DNA from 2 places in the Lysinibacillus sp. RU7 genome. Region 1 is predicted to be linked to the other one. Evidence: riboswitches for the same ligand, from Rfam matches in the RefSeq annotation. Region 1 holds a riboswitch; the other holds the start of a gene.
What was found. Region 1 has a riboswitch for cobalamin ahead of AC3II9_RS05250 (class I SAM-dependent methyltransferase). Riboswitches for the same ligand answer to the same signal wherever they lie in the genome.

Region 1 (8,285 bases):
AATTGGCAATTTGAATGTCAACCTCTGGATAGGTCACTTGGTAGTTATCACGCATTTTGTACATGCGCTTCATTAAAATACCTGTAAATAGGAAGTATGGCAGCATAATGATTTTTTTCGCTCCAAACTTCACACAGCGCTCGATGCCCTCGTCAACTGTTGGCGTTGCGACACCCATAAACGCACTTTCTACCCAAGGAACGTCAAGCTTTTCCCAAAGTAAACGTGAAATTTTATAGAAATCCCCGTTCGCTTCTTCATCGCTTCCACCACGTCCTACCAATAAGATGGCTGTATCTTCATGTTTTTGATATGGGTCAAAGCCAATTTCTTTTAACCGTTCCAATAAAATTTCAAAAATTCCCGCATGAATCCCAATCGTTTGCCCGTACGTGAAGGTGATGCCTGGGAATTGTTCTCTTGCATGCTCAATCTCTGCTGGGATGTGCATTTTAGAATGTCCCGCATGGAGTAGCATGATGGGAATCACATGAATCTCCTCTGCGCCCTTTTCAACACAAAGCTCGATCCCGTCTTCAATATTCGGTGAAGCGAATTCTAAAAAGCATGTTTCTACTAAAATAGCAGGGTCGATTAAGTAGGTTGTACGTTCTATAAACTCACGCACTTCATCATTTCCAGCTTCTACTCTGCTGCCATGTCCAACAAATAATATCGCTTTTTTTGTCGCACTGGATTTTTCTTTTCGTTTTAATACTTTCGTTTTCGATATACCTTTTGTAAAAGTTGGCGTTGCTTGTGCTAAACCATCTTGCGTCATATTGTAAATCATGTGCTGATCTTCCACTTGACCTGTTACAATATCTCGTCCTACTTGCTCATCTTGTACGCTATACCATTTTCCTTCTGGATAGGAAATAACGACGCATTTATCCTTACAACGGCCGTTACAGCGTGTACGTGATGTATGGATCATTTCATCTAGATTGTTTTTTGTAATTTCATCTCGGATCGCAAGTGTCACTTCTTCAGCACCTGCGCCCATACACGTACTACCGTTACAAATTAATAAATGACGTTGCATTCCTTGTAAGTTCCATGTTGTCATGTTGTCAGCTCCTTTTTTGGCTCCCACGAAATGACCGCGGCATAAAATGTATGACGATAATGTACTCCGTCTGCATCCTGCTCAATAAACGGCGCTAATGACTCGAGTACATGCTCCGCTGAAAAGTCCGTGTCGATAATTTTTTTACTTTGTGCAGCAACTAGCGCTTCCATTGTCGGATAATGATACGTACGCTCCAGTTGAATCATTTCGCAATCAGCATAAATTTCAAGCTGATATAGCATATTTAAAATTTCAATATAGTCGCGGCGTGGGTATTTAATGGAGTAGCCGTATTTTTCATCTAATATTTTGTAATGCGGTTGAATCGGCCCTGTTGTCAGCCCGATAATTGCTCGTTTTTTTGCTAATGCATTCATTTTCTTTAGCGTGTCGAGCATCTGATACATGCGGTAAAAACAGTTCACGCCTAACACGACATCATGTTGCTCTAGCGCTACTTCTTCCCATTTCCCCTGCATAAATGACACATGGTTAGCCTCTTCAAAGTATTGTGCTAAATAAGAAAGCACACTTTTAGAACCGTCCACACATGTTAATTTGGCTACATCCTCCGCTAGTGGAAATGTATAATTTCCCCATCCAGGACCAATTTCAATCACAGAATCTTCCTGTCCAATATACTTTTTCATCACCTTATAAATCGGTACGGCATGGGCTTCGGTTTGCTTGTATGATTTTTTTTGCATCGACTGTGCCCAAAAGGCTTCCTCTAGCGAATCATCTACCATTCGCTCTGGCATATTACCATGCCAATCAAGCATCCCTTCCTGCCATAGCTTTTCAAAATCAATTGCTAATGGTCCTTTCAACTTATTCCCTCCTCTAATAAAAAAGAGAGGCCAGAAATTACTTTCGGGCCCCCCCTTCACTTCTTGATCACTACCTACTAAGAATTATTGCCCCTACGATGGTTACCACCATCCTCGTCGTAAAGGTAGCGTCTCAAATGTTTTCAGACGCCACCTTGAAAGCAAGCACTATCATATGTAGTACAATGCTTCCCATAATCCCGTGGGTACATTTCGTGTTCGTTTGGCAGGTCTCCTGACTTCACATCCTCACAAGACAAATCCCTTCCCGCATACGCAGTGGTGACGATTTGTTGCTCCGTTTTACAGTGGCGGGTACCGTGGTGAATTTGCATCACACTTCCCTATTAAGTAGTTCTCACTACACCAAACAACATGCTATGTAATTAATGTATATAAAAGCTCCATATTCAGGTGGCGACGCACGTGCACATCAAGCATTTCATAGGCTTGTTCGCGACGCTCTGCTTCGGATTGCACCGCTGTATCAATTGTTGCTAATCCTTTTTCAAGACGAATTCGATTAAAATAATTTCTTGTGAACTGTCGGTTATGGAAAATTCCATGCAAATACGTACCAATCATACGATCATCGTCACTTCTTACGCCATCTGTTCGACCGTCATGTAATTGTACAAAAGGTTTGACTAAATCGTTTGCTCGTGTACGCCCTAAATGAATTTCATAGCCTGTTACCTGTTCACCAGTAGACAGTTGGCCAGATACTTGAACCGTTTGTTTTTCTGCTACAAAAATCGTTTCTAACGGTACTAACCCTAGTGTTTTAGTCCGACCACCACTTGCTTCAATCGCTTCCTCATCAATTAATGTTTCCCCAAGCATTTGATAGCCACCACAAATGCCAAATATATACGTGCCCTTTTGTGCGTGTTGCTGAATCGCCTGTGCCAGTCCCGTTTTTTCCAGCCATTCATAATCTTCTACCGTATTTTTTGTCCCCGGTAAAATAATAACTGTTGGATTTTTCAGCTCTGCTACAGATTTGATAAAGCGTACACCTACTTGTGGCTCATCCATTAATGGATCGAGATCGGTAAAGTTCGAAATGCGCGGGAAACAAATAACCGCAACATCGATTGGAAACTCCTCAGCTTGTGGTTTTTTTAGTCGCAAGCTTGATAACGCCATCGAATCCTCTGCCTCGATTTGCACATCGATATGTGGAATTACACCAAGCACTGGAATATTCGTATATTCCTCTAACCACGTAATCCCGCTATCAAGTAGCTCCTTCATCCCTCGGAATTTATTAATAATAATGCCTTTTACACGCGCTCGCTCCGCCTCATCTAACAGCATCAACGTACCAACGATCGAAGCAAAAACACCACCTCGTTCAATATCTGCGACTAAAATAACGGCTGCATCTGTTTCATGTGCCATGCGCATATTCGCAATATCTCTTGCCTTTAAGTTAATTTCTGCGGGACTACCTGCGCCTTCAAGTACAAGCACATCATATTGTTGTGATAAACGTTGAAGGGATGATCTTACTAATGGCATCACTTCTTCAACAAATTGTTCGCGGTAGGAAACAGCGTCCATATTCGCAAAAGGCTTCCCATGTACAATGACCTCAGATACCATATCGCCCTTTGGCTTCAGTAATATCGGGTTCATATCCGTTGTTGCAATGGTACGTGCCGCCTCTGCCTGTACACCTTGCGCGCGTCCAATCTCGCCACCGTCTTCTGTAATATATGAGTTCAATGCCATATTTTGGGATTTAAACGGAGCCACTCTGTAGCCGTCGTTTGCTAAAATACGACATAAAGCTGTACAAATCACACTTTTCCCAACGTCTGAAGCCGTCCCTTGAACCATAATGGCCTTCATTAAAATTCAAGTCCTTTCACAGCAGACACATCTTGATCTGCGTAATAATGCTTCGTCGGTTCAATTGTCGACACTAAATCAGCTAACGCAATGATAGCTGGATTGGCAGAACGTCCCGTAATGACCAAATGCATATGGGGCGGACGGTTTTGAATCGCTTCTAACACTTCTGCTAAAGGGAGTACATCATCGATTGGGAATTTTGTAATGGCAAGTGCATTGTTTAATTCATCTAAAACAAGCAAATCAATTGATTCATCTTGTAGTGCTTTTTTCACTTTATTCCACGCTTTTTGCAGTGCAACACGATGTTCCTCTGGTGTTTTTGTCCACGTAAAACCGATACCTAGCTGTTCTGTTTCAACACCAAGCTTGCGGAGCGCCAGTTGCTCGCCGTATGTACGCTCCGGAGATTTAATAAATTGCAAGTACTTGACATTCATGCCTCGACCAATCGCACGTAATGTGACACCGAGCGAAGCAGTTGTTTTTCCTTTACCATCACCTGTATAAACTAGCACAAGTCCTCTTTTCGTCATGCCGCTCCCCCTATAACCACGTCGTCTTCTCGCTAAAATGTGAGCGTTTTTTCTCCGTTGTCGGTGTTTCTGCAGGATAACCGATAAATAACGTACCGATTACTTGTTGCTCCTCTGTCGCACCGATAAATTGGTGCATTCGCTCATCGTGAACAAGCCCTACACCACGTGTACGCCATACAAAGCCAAGTCCTAATTCCTCCGCTGCAAGCCACATGGACATAATGGCACTACAAACAGCAAACTCATTGTCCTTTGTAGCGCCTTCGTCTCCAGCAACTTTATCCGCCGTTACTACAATCACAAGTGGTGTCGTTTGAATCACTTCTAGTGAGCTTGTCACTAAATGAGGTTTCGTTGGGAAACGTTCCTGTAAATAGGCATTCGCCATTTCTTCATAACGCTTTAAGCTGTCACCCTGTAGTACATAAAAATGCCAAGGCTCACGCATACGGTCATTTGGCGCATACGTTGCTGCTTGCAATAATTGCTCAACTTTTTCACGCTCTACCGGCTTTTGTTCATATTGACGAATGGCACGGCGTTGCTTTAATTTTTCAAGCATTATCATTTGCTCAACACCCCTTCTTTAAACCATTCAATTTGCTCTCTTACTTTGACAACCTCACCGACTAAAATCATTGCTGGATTTACGATTTGCTCGTTTTGAATACAAGCCGTAATCGTTTCAAGTGTCGCCGTAAATGTACGCTGATCACTCGTTGTTCCCCATTCAATGACCGCAACCGGCATCGTTGGTGCTTTTCCATGGGCGATTAACTGTGCCGTAATATGCGCGATATTCCCGACACTCATATAGAACGCGATCGTATCGATGCCTTTTAAAGAAGCCCAATCTAAAAAATCTTGTCCCTTTTCTGCTCGTCCATGCCCTGTTACAATCGCAAAACTTGTCGCAAAATCGCGATGTGTCACTGGAATCCCTGCATAAGCTGGTGCTGCAATACCGGCTGTAATACCCGGTACGATTTCATATGGAACGCCAGCCTCTTTTAAAACAGCTGCTTCCTCTGCACCGCGACCAAATACAAACGGGTCTCCACCCTTCAAGCGCACAACACAGCGCCCCTTTAATCCTTCTTCTACAAGTAATTGATTAATTTCATCTTGGATAAGCCCATGTCTTCCTGGCTCTTTTCCGCAATAAATAAGGCGAGCAGTCGGTTTTGCATGCTTTAATAATTCTTTGTTGACTAGACGGTCGTAGGCAATTACATCTGCATGCTGAATACACTCTAAGCCGTATACAGTAATTAGCTTTGGATCACCTGGTCCTGCCCCAACAAGATAAACGATTCCACTCACAATGTTTTCTCCTCTTGCACTAGCTGTTGCAAAAATTGCTGACATTTTTCCGTGTCCCCTTGACGAATCCATTCCAACACTTCGGGTGTCAGCAATGCTTGTAACGCTTGTTTTTTGACTTCACGGTTTAGCGATTTTTCTAGCAAATCCAGGCGAGCTTCCTTTAAAAAAGTAACATAGTCTGCATACGATTCATCGTACACTTCGGCTAAGTCTTCCTTTACCTTTCTTGTTAACGAAGGGCTCGCACCAGAAGTAGATACCGTTAGCATAAATTCACCACGACGAACAACGGCCGGGTTAATAAAATCCACATGCCCTTTTGCATCTGCTCGGCTTAGTAATTGCCAATGCTGTGTAGCTTGTTCTACTGCATCATTGACTTCTTCGTTATTCGTTACAGCAAAAATCAACGCTGCCCCGTCTAAGTCGCTCGCCTCAAACACTTTTTCGTGCCAAGTCGCTACACCTTGCTCTATATAGGTTTGAATTTCTGGTACAATCGTTGGACTCACAATAACAATCTGTGCTTTTGTTGGTAGTAGCGATTGTAGCTTTTGTCTGGCTACATGACCACCACCAACAATCACGACTTTTTTATAATCAATATTTAAACAAATCGGATAGTAATTCATCGACAAGCCTCCTTACAAGCTGTTAACCAGTTGTCAATCAGCTGTGGATTCGACGCAAAATGAAAATGCGTATAACCCGCTACTAAATTTTTGTGTAAATAGCCTTCCTGCTGTGCTCGGAAGCGTCCCTTTGAAAAATAAGCCGGTGTTTCGCGATGACCATCGTATGTTGAATAATGGAATTCATGTCCTTTTGCTTGTTCCGCTTCACCAATTAAAAAGTTCCCTGCCACACCCGTAATTTCACGGTAACCTAGTGCCGCCAGCTTATCCTGCATGACGACCTGACCTGGGATAATGCCAAGCATCGGTACACGATGACCACTGCGTGTCACAATCGCCTCTGTACAATACATAAAGCCGCCGCATTCTGCTAATGTTGGCAGACCACTACGAATCGCTGCTCGAATCGATTCATTCGCTTCCGTGTTAGCTGCTAGCTGCTCAGCAAACTCCTCTGGGAAACCACCACCAATATACAAGCCTTGCGCTTCTGCTGGTACTGTTTCATTGGCAAGTGGGGAGAAGTAATGTAAGACCGCTCCGGCTGCCTCTAACAGCTCTAAATTTTCCTGATAATAAAAGTTAAATGCCGCATCTTTTGCTACTGCAAGATGGACTGCTTCTGTATGACGCTTTTCGAAAATTGTTGAAGTCGCTTCAAGCGGCTCTGCTTCTGTAATCGCTAATAATTGATCAAGATCAATAGTTTCCTCAATTTTTTGTGCAAGCTCAGCAAAATAATCATCAAGCTCCCCGCGTTCAATCGCTGGAATTAACCCTAAATGGCGGCTTGGGATTGTTGGTACAGCTCCTTTTAATAAGTAGCCAATTACCGGGACATCACACTCTTGCTCAATCGCCGCTTTTACGATATCAAAGTGACTTTTACTTCCTAACTTATTGGCAATCACACCCGCAATGTGCACGTTTTCATTTAATACTTGGAAGCCCTTCACAATAGCGGCAACACTTCGTGCCATGCTTGCGGCATTGACAATTAAAATAACCGGGCTATTTGTTAGCTGGCTAATTTCAGCCGTTGAGCCTGTATCAGCAAGTGGAGACTTCCCGTCGTAAAGCCCCATAACACCTTCAATGATTGCTACATCTGCATCTTTTGAGGCACGACTCACAATCGTTTGAACGATTTCATGCGACAACATCCAGCTATCAATATTACGCGATGGACGCTTCGTTACTGCAGTATGGTAAGACGGGTCGATATAATCCGGTCCACATTTAAACCCTTGTACACGAAGTCCTCTATCCATCAGTGCGCGCATAATCCCTATCGTAAGTGTTGTCTTTCCTACATCGCTTCCCGTACCTGCAATGACAAATCGATTACTCATGTTACTCCTCCTCAAATTGCAAACGTGCTACGGAAATGGTAGCGTTGCCGCTTTTCTTTTTCTGTAAGCATAATTCAGTCGTTTTTGCATAACGCATCGCTGCTGGCTCACTAACACCATATGCCCCTGTATATTTAAATACAGTTTCAGAGGGGCTTGGTAATGGCATTTCATTTAACTCTGCTGGTGTATATGTTACAAATTCCCAATCATACTTCGCAGTCACTTGTAAAAAGGCTTCTTCATCCTTTTTTAGATCAATTGTTGCTAATGCTTTGACACTTTTGATAGAAAGCTGAAGCTCATCTAGCGTTTGTAAAATAACCGACTCGATTTCTTCAAGTGACGTCCCACGGTTACAGCCCATCCCAAGAACAAGCGATTTCGGACGATAGATAACACCATTTTCAAGTAATACTTGCTCCTCTGCTGTCAATAAACGATCCGTAATAATTAAGCTAGCATTCGGCTTTGCATCGATCGCTTCTGCTATCGTGTCATATAAATGTAGATTGTCTGGCATTGGTGTATCATGCATCCACCAATCGCGCTCCCCTGTTTCTTGCACGATGGCAACAGGTTCCTCATTGACAACAGCCGCACTGACCGGTGTGAGCTTGTCCTCTGCATCCCACACCCAACTAAAACGGGCACCGAATAAATCAACCGGA
Region 2 (8,285 bases), on a different contig from region 1:
ATTACAATCATTTTTTGACTCACTAATTTCATCGATTTTCTTCGTTATCATCAATATAATTAAAAATGCACCACTACCCATCGCCGCATTCTCAATATGTTTGTCAAGGACATAATATTGAATAACAAAGAACAGTAAACAGAAAATAAACACACGTATTGTATACTTCATCAAATCCCCCTGCTTATTTCACTCAATCTATTCCTCACTACTTGAAAATGCACTGATTTTTTTATTCATTTTCCGTACTTCATGTCGGTTGTATAAATAGAATAAAAACCACACGAATGTGAATATCAAAATATTACCGATGATGATGCCTATTACAGAAAGAACAGAAGTAACTGGAATCCATTTTAAAGAAAAGGCAACGATGAAAAACGCACTTAGCCCTATACTGAAATGGATCGAAGTTTGTTGTAGAAATGTTAAACGTTCGACCCTGTAAACTATCGATGTTGTCGCACAACTAATGCCTACAACAATAGAACCGAATATATGACCGAGATAGTTTTCAGCTAATACTTGTAAAAATGCATCGCCTCCGATTACATAGCCAAGGACATTCATAAACACAAAAGCTGTACATCCCCAACTAATACCAAAAAGTAAATATTTTATCATATGCATGGACGTTAAACCCCCAATCGCTCTTTAAATTTTTTTCGATAGCTTCTTGTAATTACTTCTTTTATGCCCATCACCAGCTCCACTTCCATTGTGCCGTTAAACGCTGCTTCAATATGTTTAATTTTTCGGATATTAATAATGGCTGATTTTGAAATACGAATAAAATCTTTCCCTAATTGCTCTTCCATCTCATATAAAGGTTTATTGACGATGTATCGTGTTTTAGCTACATCATACAGCACCAGTTCCCTACCTTCCGTAAAAATAACAACAATCGTTTCAGGGTCCATCATATACGTTTTATTGTCATGCTGGGCCGTCAATATATACGTGTCATTTTCACTTTGCAACAGCGAAATGGCTGCTTGAATATTCGGTGTTAACTTGGCAGTATGAATTTCTACATACGGTTCTTCACACTTCGCATCAATTTTCAACTCCACCCGCATTCACCGCTCCCCCCTTATACTAAAAATTATAGCATACAAATTTTTCTAAAAAGTGCATCTTAGCCTGCCATATGGTAACTTACACAGCGATCTAGACATCATACCGCTAGCTTATAAATCAACCCCAATAACAAAACAAAGACGTTCAAAAAACATCGCTCGTGGATATCCCTATTTACAGAAATTTTACATTAAATTTGCTTTATACTAAAAATTAACTATAATGGTAGATGTAGTGTCTTTAATGCTTGCAGAAAATAAAAACTATCACTTCTTTTTCCAGTAAGATTTCACTGGCGTTGTTTTCTTTTTATTTGAGGTACGGGTTTAGTGTGTAAACGATGAGTTGCATTCTTGAATCGATTGATTGTTCTAACACAATCAGCCGAAAAATAACATTGGAAGGAATTGAGGAAGTATGAGTATTGTTTTACAAGCGACAAAGCGTGAGGCAGGATCTCGTTCGATTTTACGCGAGATTCGAGAAAATGGCGGTGTACCCGCAGTTGTCTACGGCTACCAAACAGATACGACACCGATTTTTGTCGATGCAAAGAAGGTTTCGAAAATGATTGTAGCAAATGGCTTAAATAATATTTTTAAGCTAGCAGTAGATGAGCAAAGTGTTAATGCTGTTATTAGTGAAGTACAGCGTTGCGCATTAAAGAATACTATTACACACGTTGATTTCCAAGCGATTAATATGTCGGAGGAATTGGAAGTAGACGTACCAATTGTATTAACAGGCGAATCCATTGGGGTTAAAGAAGGTGGCATTTTAATGCAACCAAACTTAAACATTAGAGTGAAGGTAAAGCCTGCGGAAATTCCTGAATCAATTGAAATCGATATCTCTCACCTAGCTATTGGTAGTTCCATAGCAGTTGTCGATATTCGAGAGCAGGTTGGCTTTGATATTGTGACAGAAGATGGTTATACACTCGCTACAGTGATGGCTCCAACAGTAGCAGAAGCTGCGGTTGAAGAAGCTGAGCAAGTATAAAAGAATAAATACGTGTAAGGGTGTTGACTTTTGTCACACCCTTTTTTGATTCTTTCATTATTTTACTTGTGTCCTCGTTGCACTTGCTTGTGGTGGGTTACTTCCTTTACGAACGTTTACGCGACTTTGGATATGATTTACGCGAGTTGCCGAACCTTTTACGCGGGTTTCCCATGGTTTTACGCGCTTTTACGGTTTCTACCTAAACTATTGTTTTCTCTCCGGAAATAAAACATAAGAAATACTAATCACCCCATCAATCAGCACAACTAGTCCCCAAAACTTCAGCATTTGCTGTAATGTTGTCGTATCGCCTGCTTGACCGATATACTGAATCATCGCCCATAACAACACGCCTCCAATGGCATATGCCACAATGTGCCGCATCCATAGCTTTACCTCATGAACGCCTTTTGCTCTACCAACGAGCCGTTCTTTCGTGTTCGGCTGCTTTACTATCCAAATGCGGAACTTTTCATCCGCCCAATGAATGAGTGTTTTGCCATATGCAACGGAAACACCAATATAAATGGCCGCAATGCCATGCACAGCGGTAGCAGCTTGCCCATTTTTTAAATCGATGGCTGTTAAAATGAATAAAGCGAAATCAATGATCGGTGTTAGTAAAAAGAAGATGACACTTAATCGTTCTTTCTTTAGTATGTACCGCGCTATAAGCCCTGCTATAATGGCAATCCAAAATGCAATTTCAGCAAGAATAATCCAGGTAACCATGCTCGCTCTCCCCTTCTCTTTTTCCATGCCCATTATAAAAAAAGCAATATTTACCTATACGGATAACATCGCTAAAAGTTTCAAGAGCGCAAACGATTGCCTAATTAGTCAATGTGGCTAGTAGCTAGACTCGACCAAAAAGCTTCTTCCTTTGTACGCTTAAAAAATCGATGAAAGGGCTCATTTTCCCGAGCAAATTCATTATATAGATCAAGCATTTCTTGTAGGAAGGCTTCAATATTTGTTACAGGTACATTTTTCGCAAATAATTTCCCGGCCTGTGTATGCCTGCCCATGGGGATCGCTCCTACATACACGTCAAAGCTATCCTGTTGGTACACAAGTCCAATATCATCGTACATTGCGTTATAGCATGCAGAGGCGCAGCCATTTACATTCAGTCGAAGTCGATTCGGTACAGCTTGCCCAACGAATGTTTTATACAGGGCTTCTGTTATCGCTGCGGCTTCCATTTTTTCACCATCACAAAAGTCACATGCCTTCATATCTACAACTGCGCCTTGTTGTGCAATATATAACCCTACATCCTCTAGCTGCTGCTGGATTTCTAATCGTTTTTCTGTAGGAATAGATATCAGTAAATAATACGAAGCAGAATATTTAATCGCCCCATCTTCGCCTACGATTTCCGCTATTTTTTGCAATTGTGCAGGTGTGTAATGTTTATTAATCACTCCTGGGCTAATCGCTAAGCGTGTATATGAACTTTCCTTATTTAATGTCGCAAATGTATGCTCTGGCACATTTTTCGTAAATGCATTGCGCCCCATAGTACGTCCTCCTCTAGATGAAAATAAGCTAGCAAAACGCTAGCTTATCTCTACTTATTAAAAGCTTTCTGGGTAGAAGCCTTCTGCTAAAATTTTAATCGCCTCGGCTGCACGTACACCTTCTGATGCAGCTGATAATGGTAAAATGACAAAGCGTTCATTTAACACCGCATCCATTTCTTTTAATGCTGGGTCATTTTTTAAGAACGCTATTTTTTCTTCCGCTGTTGTTGAACCGTAATCAATCACGACAACTACTTGTGGGTCACGTTCAACAGCATCTTCTTTTGATACCGTTGTCCAGCCAGACTCGACATCACCAAAAACATTTTGTCCTCCTGCAATTGTCACTAGCTCATTCATAAAGTTTTGAGCTGCTGTGAACACGTCTTGCTCTCCACTATCATACACAAGTACACGTAATGGCTCCGATTGCTCAGGCAATTTTGCACGAACTGCCTCTACATCATTTTTCATTTGTTCAATTAATGCTTCCCCTCGATCTTCTACACGGAAAATTTTTGCGATATTACGAATATCGGTAAAAATGTCCTCTAATGTTGGATTATTCATACTTGAGGACGTATGTAAATACGTGTGAATGCCTAACGCCTCTAATTCTTCCACTGTCCCAATACCTTTTTCACTAAAGCCACTTTTCCAGCCTGCATATAAAAAATCTGCCTCTGCATCAATCACTTGCTCTTTTGTTGGATATTGCTCTGCTAATACCGGCACTTTCGCATAGGCCTCTTGCAATGGTTCGTAAATTTCATCATCTAAATAAGCCGTACCAACCATCGAATCCTCTAAGCCTAACGCTAGCATAATTTCTGTTACGTGTTGGTTTAAGGAAATCGCTTTTGTCGGTGCTTCTTCATATACTTGTGTTGTGTCATTATTGTCAATCGTTACGGCATTTTCTTCCGCTTGTGCAGGTGCTACTTTCTCTTGCTTACCTTCTTCATTGCTACAAGCACCTAAAACGCTCAGTGCCATAACCGTGATAAACACAAGCCACATGTTCTTCAATTTTTTCATGTCAATCTCCCTTTATTTTTAATTTATATAGAAAGAAGTGTATGCTTCCTCACGATCTATAACATGGATTCAGGTATATAAAATAATTGCGGCTTCTTCGTAATCGGGTGAATACCGATTTCCGCATGTACGCCAAAAACATCGCGTAAAAGCGCTGGTGTCAGCACCTCTAACGGCGTACCATAAGCAACAACTTCCCCTTTTTTCATCACATAAATTTTGTCGCAATACGTAGCCGCAATATTTAAATCATGGAGTGCCGCCATAATCGTAATAGGCAAACTCCGAATTAAATCCATTAATTGCAGCTGATACTGAATATCTAAATGATTCGTCGGCTCATCTAGCACCATCACTTGCGCTTGCTGTGCCAATGCTCTTGCCACAATGACGCGCTTCTTTTCTCCACCCGACAATGAGCTGAAATGACGCTCACTCAGATGGGTAATCCCTGTTTGCTCCATCGATTGCTCTACAATTTGACGATCCTCTACGGTATCTCGTTCAATCAATCGTTTATGCGGTGTACGCCCCATCGCGACTAAATCTCTCACCGTAAATTCAAACAATACAGGTGTTTCTTGCCCGACGACCGCTAACTGTTTCGCGACAGCTTTTGCTGGTTTCGTTAGCATGTCCTCTCCAAAAAGAAAAACTTGCCCTTCATTTGGCTGCAACATCCGGTACATATTTTTTAATAATGTCGATTTACCACTACCGTTAGGACCGATCAATCCTACCAATTCACGCTCTTTCACATGTACAGACACATTATGTAAAATCGTTGCTTGCCCGATGGTATAAGAAAGATTTTGTGCCACATATACCATTTACTCACCCTCCCCAAATGAGTAGGTTTGTTTGCGCAGCATCCAAATGAAAAATGGACAACCGCATAATGCTGTAATAATTCCAATCGGCATTTCTTCAGGGGCAATAATAATCCGTGCTAACGCATCTGCCCAAACGAGGAAAATCGCACCAAGTAAAGCACTAATGGGCAAAACAAATTTATAATTGGACCCAACGAGCATGCGGACAACATGCGGAATAATTAAGCCAATAAATCCGATGGCACCACTGACAGCAACAAGCACCCCTGTTAAAAGGGAGACAAGTAAAATGAGTAATAAACGAAACCTCTCTAAATTCACCCCTAACGTGAGTGCCGATTCTTCTCCAAGTAATAGTAAATTCAAATGACGTGCATGAATGCGTAACACTACATACACAACGACAAAAACAACCATCGGCAACATTAAGTTACTCCACTTCGCACCGGCTAAACTGCCCATCATCCAGTGCATCACCGCTTTAATACCGCCCTCTTCCTTAGACATGAGGAGCATAAAGTTCGTCATCGCAGAAAGCACCAGTGACACCGCAATCCCAGCTAATAACAGACGAATGACAGACACTCTTCCCCCGACTCTTGATAATAAAAAGACAATGATAACCGCAATCGTTGCCCCAATAAAGGCCGCAAATGATAGCGCATATATCCCTAAAAAAGAAAAGGCCCCAAGTAAAATGACCGCCGTGGCACCAACGGAAGCACCAGATGAAATCCCTAAAATATACGGATCCGCTATCGAGTTCCGCACAAGTGCTTGAATCGCTGCACCTGAAATGGCAAGTCCTGCCCCGACAACCATCGCTAGTAGTACGCGTGGTGTCCGAATTTGCCAAATAATAATTTCTTGTGATCGGCTCCAGTCCGCTTCAATCCCCAATACATTCCACGGCACATGCGATAAAATAACGCGCCAAACAGTCGCAGATGTAATGGAAACAGAGCCAATGATGACAGCTATTGTCATGGAAATCATTAAAACAATGAGCAAAATTACCACAAGAAAACCAAAATGAATCTTCCCTTTTTTCTGCACACTAAGCTCCTTTCAAAGGTTTTATTTCTCTTTTTGTTCCCGCTTGTTACAAAGACAAATAAAAAAATCTCCTTGAATCCAAGGAGATTGTCATAGCGAAATAAAGGGTATATTTACCCTACTCACTATAACCATCCTCGTGGTTCTATGTAAATGCTCTACTATTACCGGCAGGTCTCCTGGCTCATCATCAACGCGCCTCACAGCCTTCCCAGTTTCCCAGTGGCATTTGTGAGTTACTCCGATTTACAGTTGCGGGACAGCGTCGGATTTGCACCGACTTCCCTTTTAAGCAAACAACAAGACGTTATTTGCACCAATAATATGATATTTTTTTGTAATTCTTACACTAACAGAATCTATCATAACTCACAATAGTTTTGATGAATTCTGAATATTACGTGTATATAAATAGTATTTTTTATCTTAAATAACTACCCGGTAAAGTAAGTTTTTTTTACATAAATAACATCATTATATAATACTTCAATCCTACTCAAAGCCCTTATGCTGAAACACACTCCATTTTAACTAAGCTCATTCTTCAATATTAAAAATACCATTATTCACCTTATTTCCAAAAATACATTCTGAAACACATTTAGTTAATTAAGCTAAATTTGTATTCTTCTTTTCAAGAGACCGTTATTTATATAACCATTCCCCGTATATAATGCCATAATTAATTTTTATATCCCTTTGAACTTTAAAACATCGTTATCCAAATAGTAACCGCAAAAACAATTAAAATGATACCTAGAACACGGTCAAACCAATGCATGTAACGTTGATATAGTCTTCTAAAAAAATTATTCGAAATAAGTATAGCTAGTAAAATAAACCAAAGCCCCACCGCCAAAATGATTTCTCCACCATATATCCACCCCATCCACTTTGAAGTGTTTGGTCCGATAAATTGTGAAAAAATACTTAGGAAGAATAATGCTGATTTAGGATTCAGTACATTACATAAGAAACCTTCACGAAAGCAACGCATCACAGATTGTTTCAATAAACGGTCTATGCTTTTACCATCTGAATTCTCTAAGCGAGCTTGTGAGCGGATTCCTTGCAAGCCTAACCAAAGTAAGTAAGCAGCGCCAGTAAGTTTAATGACATTAAAGACAATTGGTAGTTTTTCTAATACAATGGTAAAACCTAAAATGGTATAAGTTATATGAACAATTAATGCACTGGCTATGCCCAAAGCTGTAGCTACACCATATTTTCTCCCTGCGCCTAAACTATTTTTCATGACGACGACAAAATCAGGCCCAGGTGATAAAGCTGCTAAAATGCCTACTACAAAAACTTCTATATACATAAAAATAGCTCCCTTATTTCTTCACATTACGTACAATATAAGTTAATAGATCATCACCTTGCCATAATGAATGAAGTACGTCGCTCCCTACTTTGTCGCTCACAACTTTCATCATCATATCGTGTCGAATATATTCTTTTGCCAATAGAACTAACATGGGTTCAGCTGTTTGAATTGCTTGAGGAATTTGCCCATTAAAAAAGCCCGCAATCAGCACTTCTTGATTATCTTGTATGACAATCGTTAATCTTTTACTCATTCTACCTTCTTCAATGACAGCAGTATCTCGACGATGGTAAAACGTTTCTCCGAATGAGTCAGTCTCCTGATTAGTAAAAAGCATTGAATATAGCTTAATTCCTTTTTCGCCTTGTTCTAAGGCTGAATTCTTTAATTCATCTAGTTCCTCTTCCCATGCAGAAA

Region 2: it holds a riboswitch for cobalamin, as region 1 does, so the genes downstream of both, AC3II9_RS13885 (FecCD family ABC transporter permease) here and AC3II9_RS05250 (class I SAM-dependent methyltransferase) in region 1, are expected to answer to the same signal.

Annotation. Positions count from the first base shown of each region.
Region 1 covers NZ_JBYQFK010000005.1:69,708-77,992, forward strand. The annotation lists gene AC3II9_RS05245 (CbiX/SirB N-terminal domain-containing protein) at 1-1,069, opposite strand, end outside; gene AC3II9_RS05250 (class I SAM-dependent methyltransferase) at 1,066-1,902, opposite strand; cobalamin riboswitch at 2,110-2,288, opposite strand; gene AC3II9_RS05255 (cobyric acid synthase) at 2,281-3,759, opposite strand; gene AC3II9_RS05260 (cob(I)yrinic acid a,c-diamide adenosyltransferase) at 3,759-4,298, opposite strand; gene AC3II9_RS05265 (nitroreductase family protein) at 4,309-4,869, opposite strand; gene cobA (uroporphyrinogen-III C-methyltransferase) at 4,866-5,627, opposite strand; gene AC3II9_RS05275 (precorrin-2 dehydrogenase/sirohydrochlorin ferrochelatase family protein) at 5,621-6,259, opposite strand; gene AC3II9_RS05280 (cobyrinic acid a,c-diamide synthase CobB) at 6,256-7,614, opposite strand; gene AC3II9_RS05285 (cobalt-precorrin 5A hydrolase) at 7,616-8,285, opposite strand, start outside.
Region 2 covers NZ_JBYQFK010000018.1:62,558-70,842, reverse strand. The annotation lists gene AC3II9_RS13925 (hypothetical protein) at 1-171, opposite strand, end outside; gene AC3II9_RS13920 (DUF3021 domain-containing protein) at 199-630, opposite strand; gene AC3II9_RS13915 (LytTR family DNA-binding domain-containing protein) at 636-1,079, opposite strand; gene AC3II9_RS13910 (50S ribosomal protein L25/general stress protein Ctc) at 1,498-2,082, shown strand; gene AC3II9_RS13905 (hypothetical protein) at 2,290-2,817, opposite strand; gene AC3II9_RS13900 (precorrin-3B methylase) at 2,922-3,608, opposite strand; gene AC3II9_RS13895 (ABC transporter substrate-binding protein) at 3,666-4,649, opposite strand; gene AC3II9_RS13890 (ABC transporter ATP-binding protein) at 4,706-5,479, opposite strand; gene AC3II9_RS13885 (FecCD family ABC transporter permease) at 5,480-6,478, opposite strand; cobalamin riboswitch at 6,691-6,874, opposite strand; gene AC3II9_RS13880 (LysE family transporter) at 7,245-7,862, opposite strand; gene AC3II9_RS13875 (TrmB family transcriptional regulator) at 7,876-8,285, opposite strand, start outside.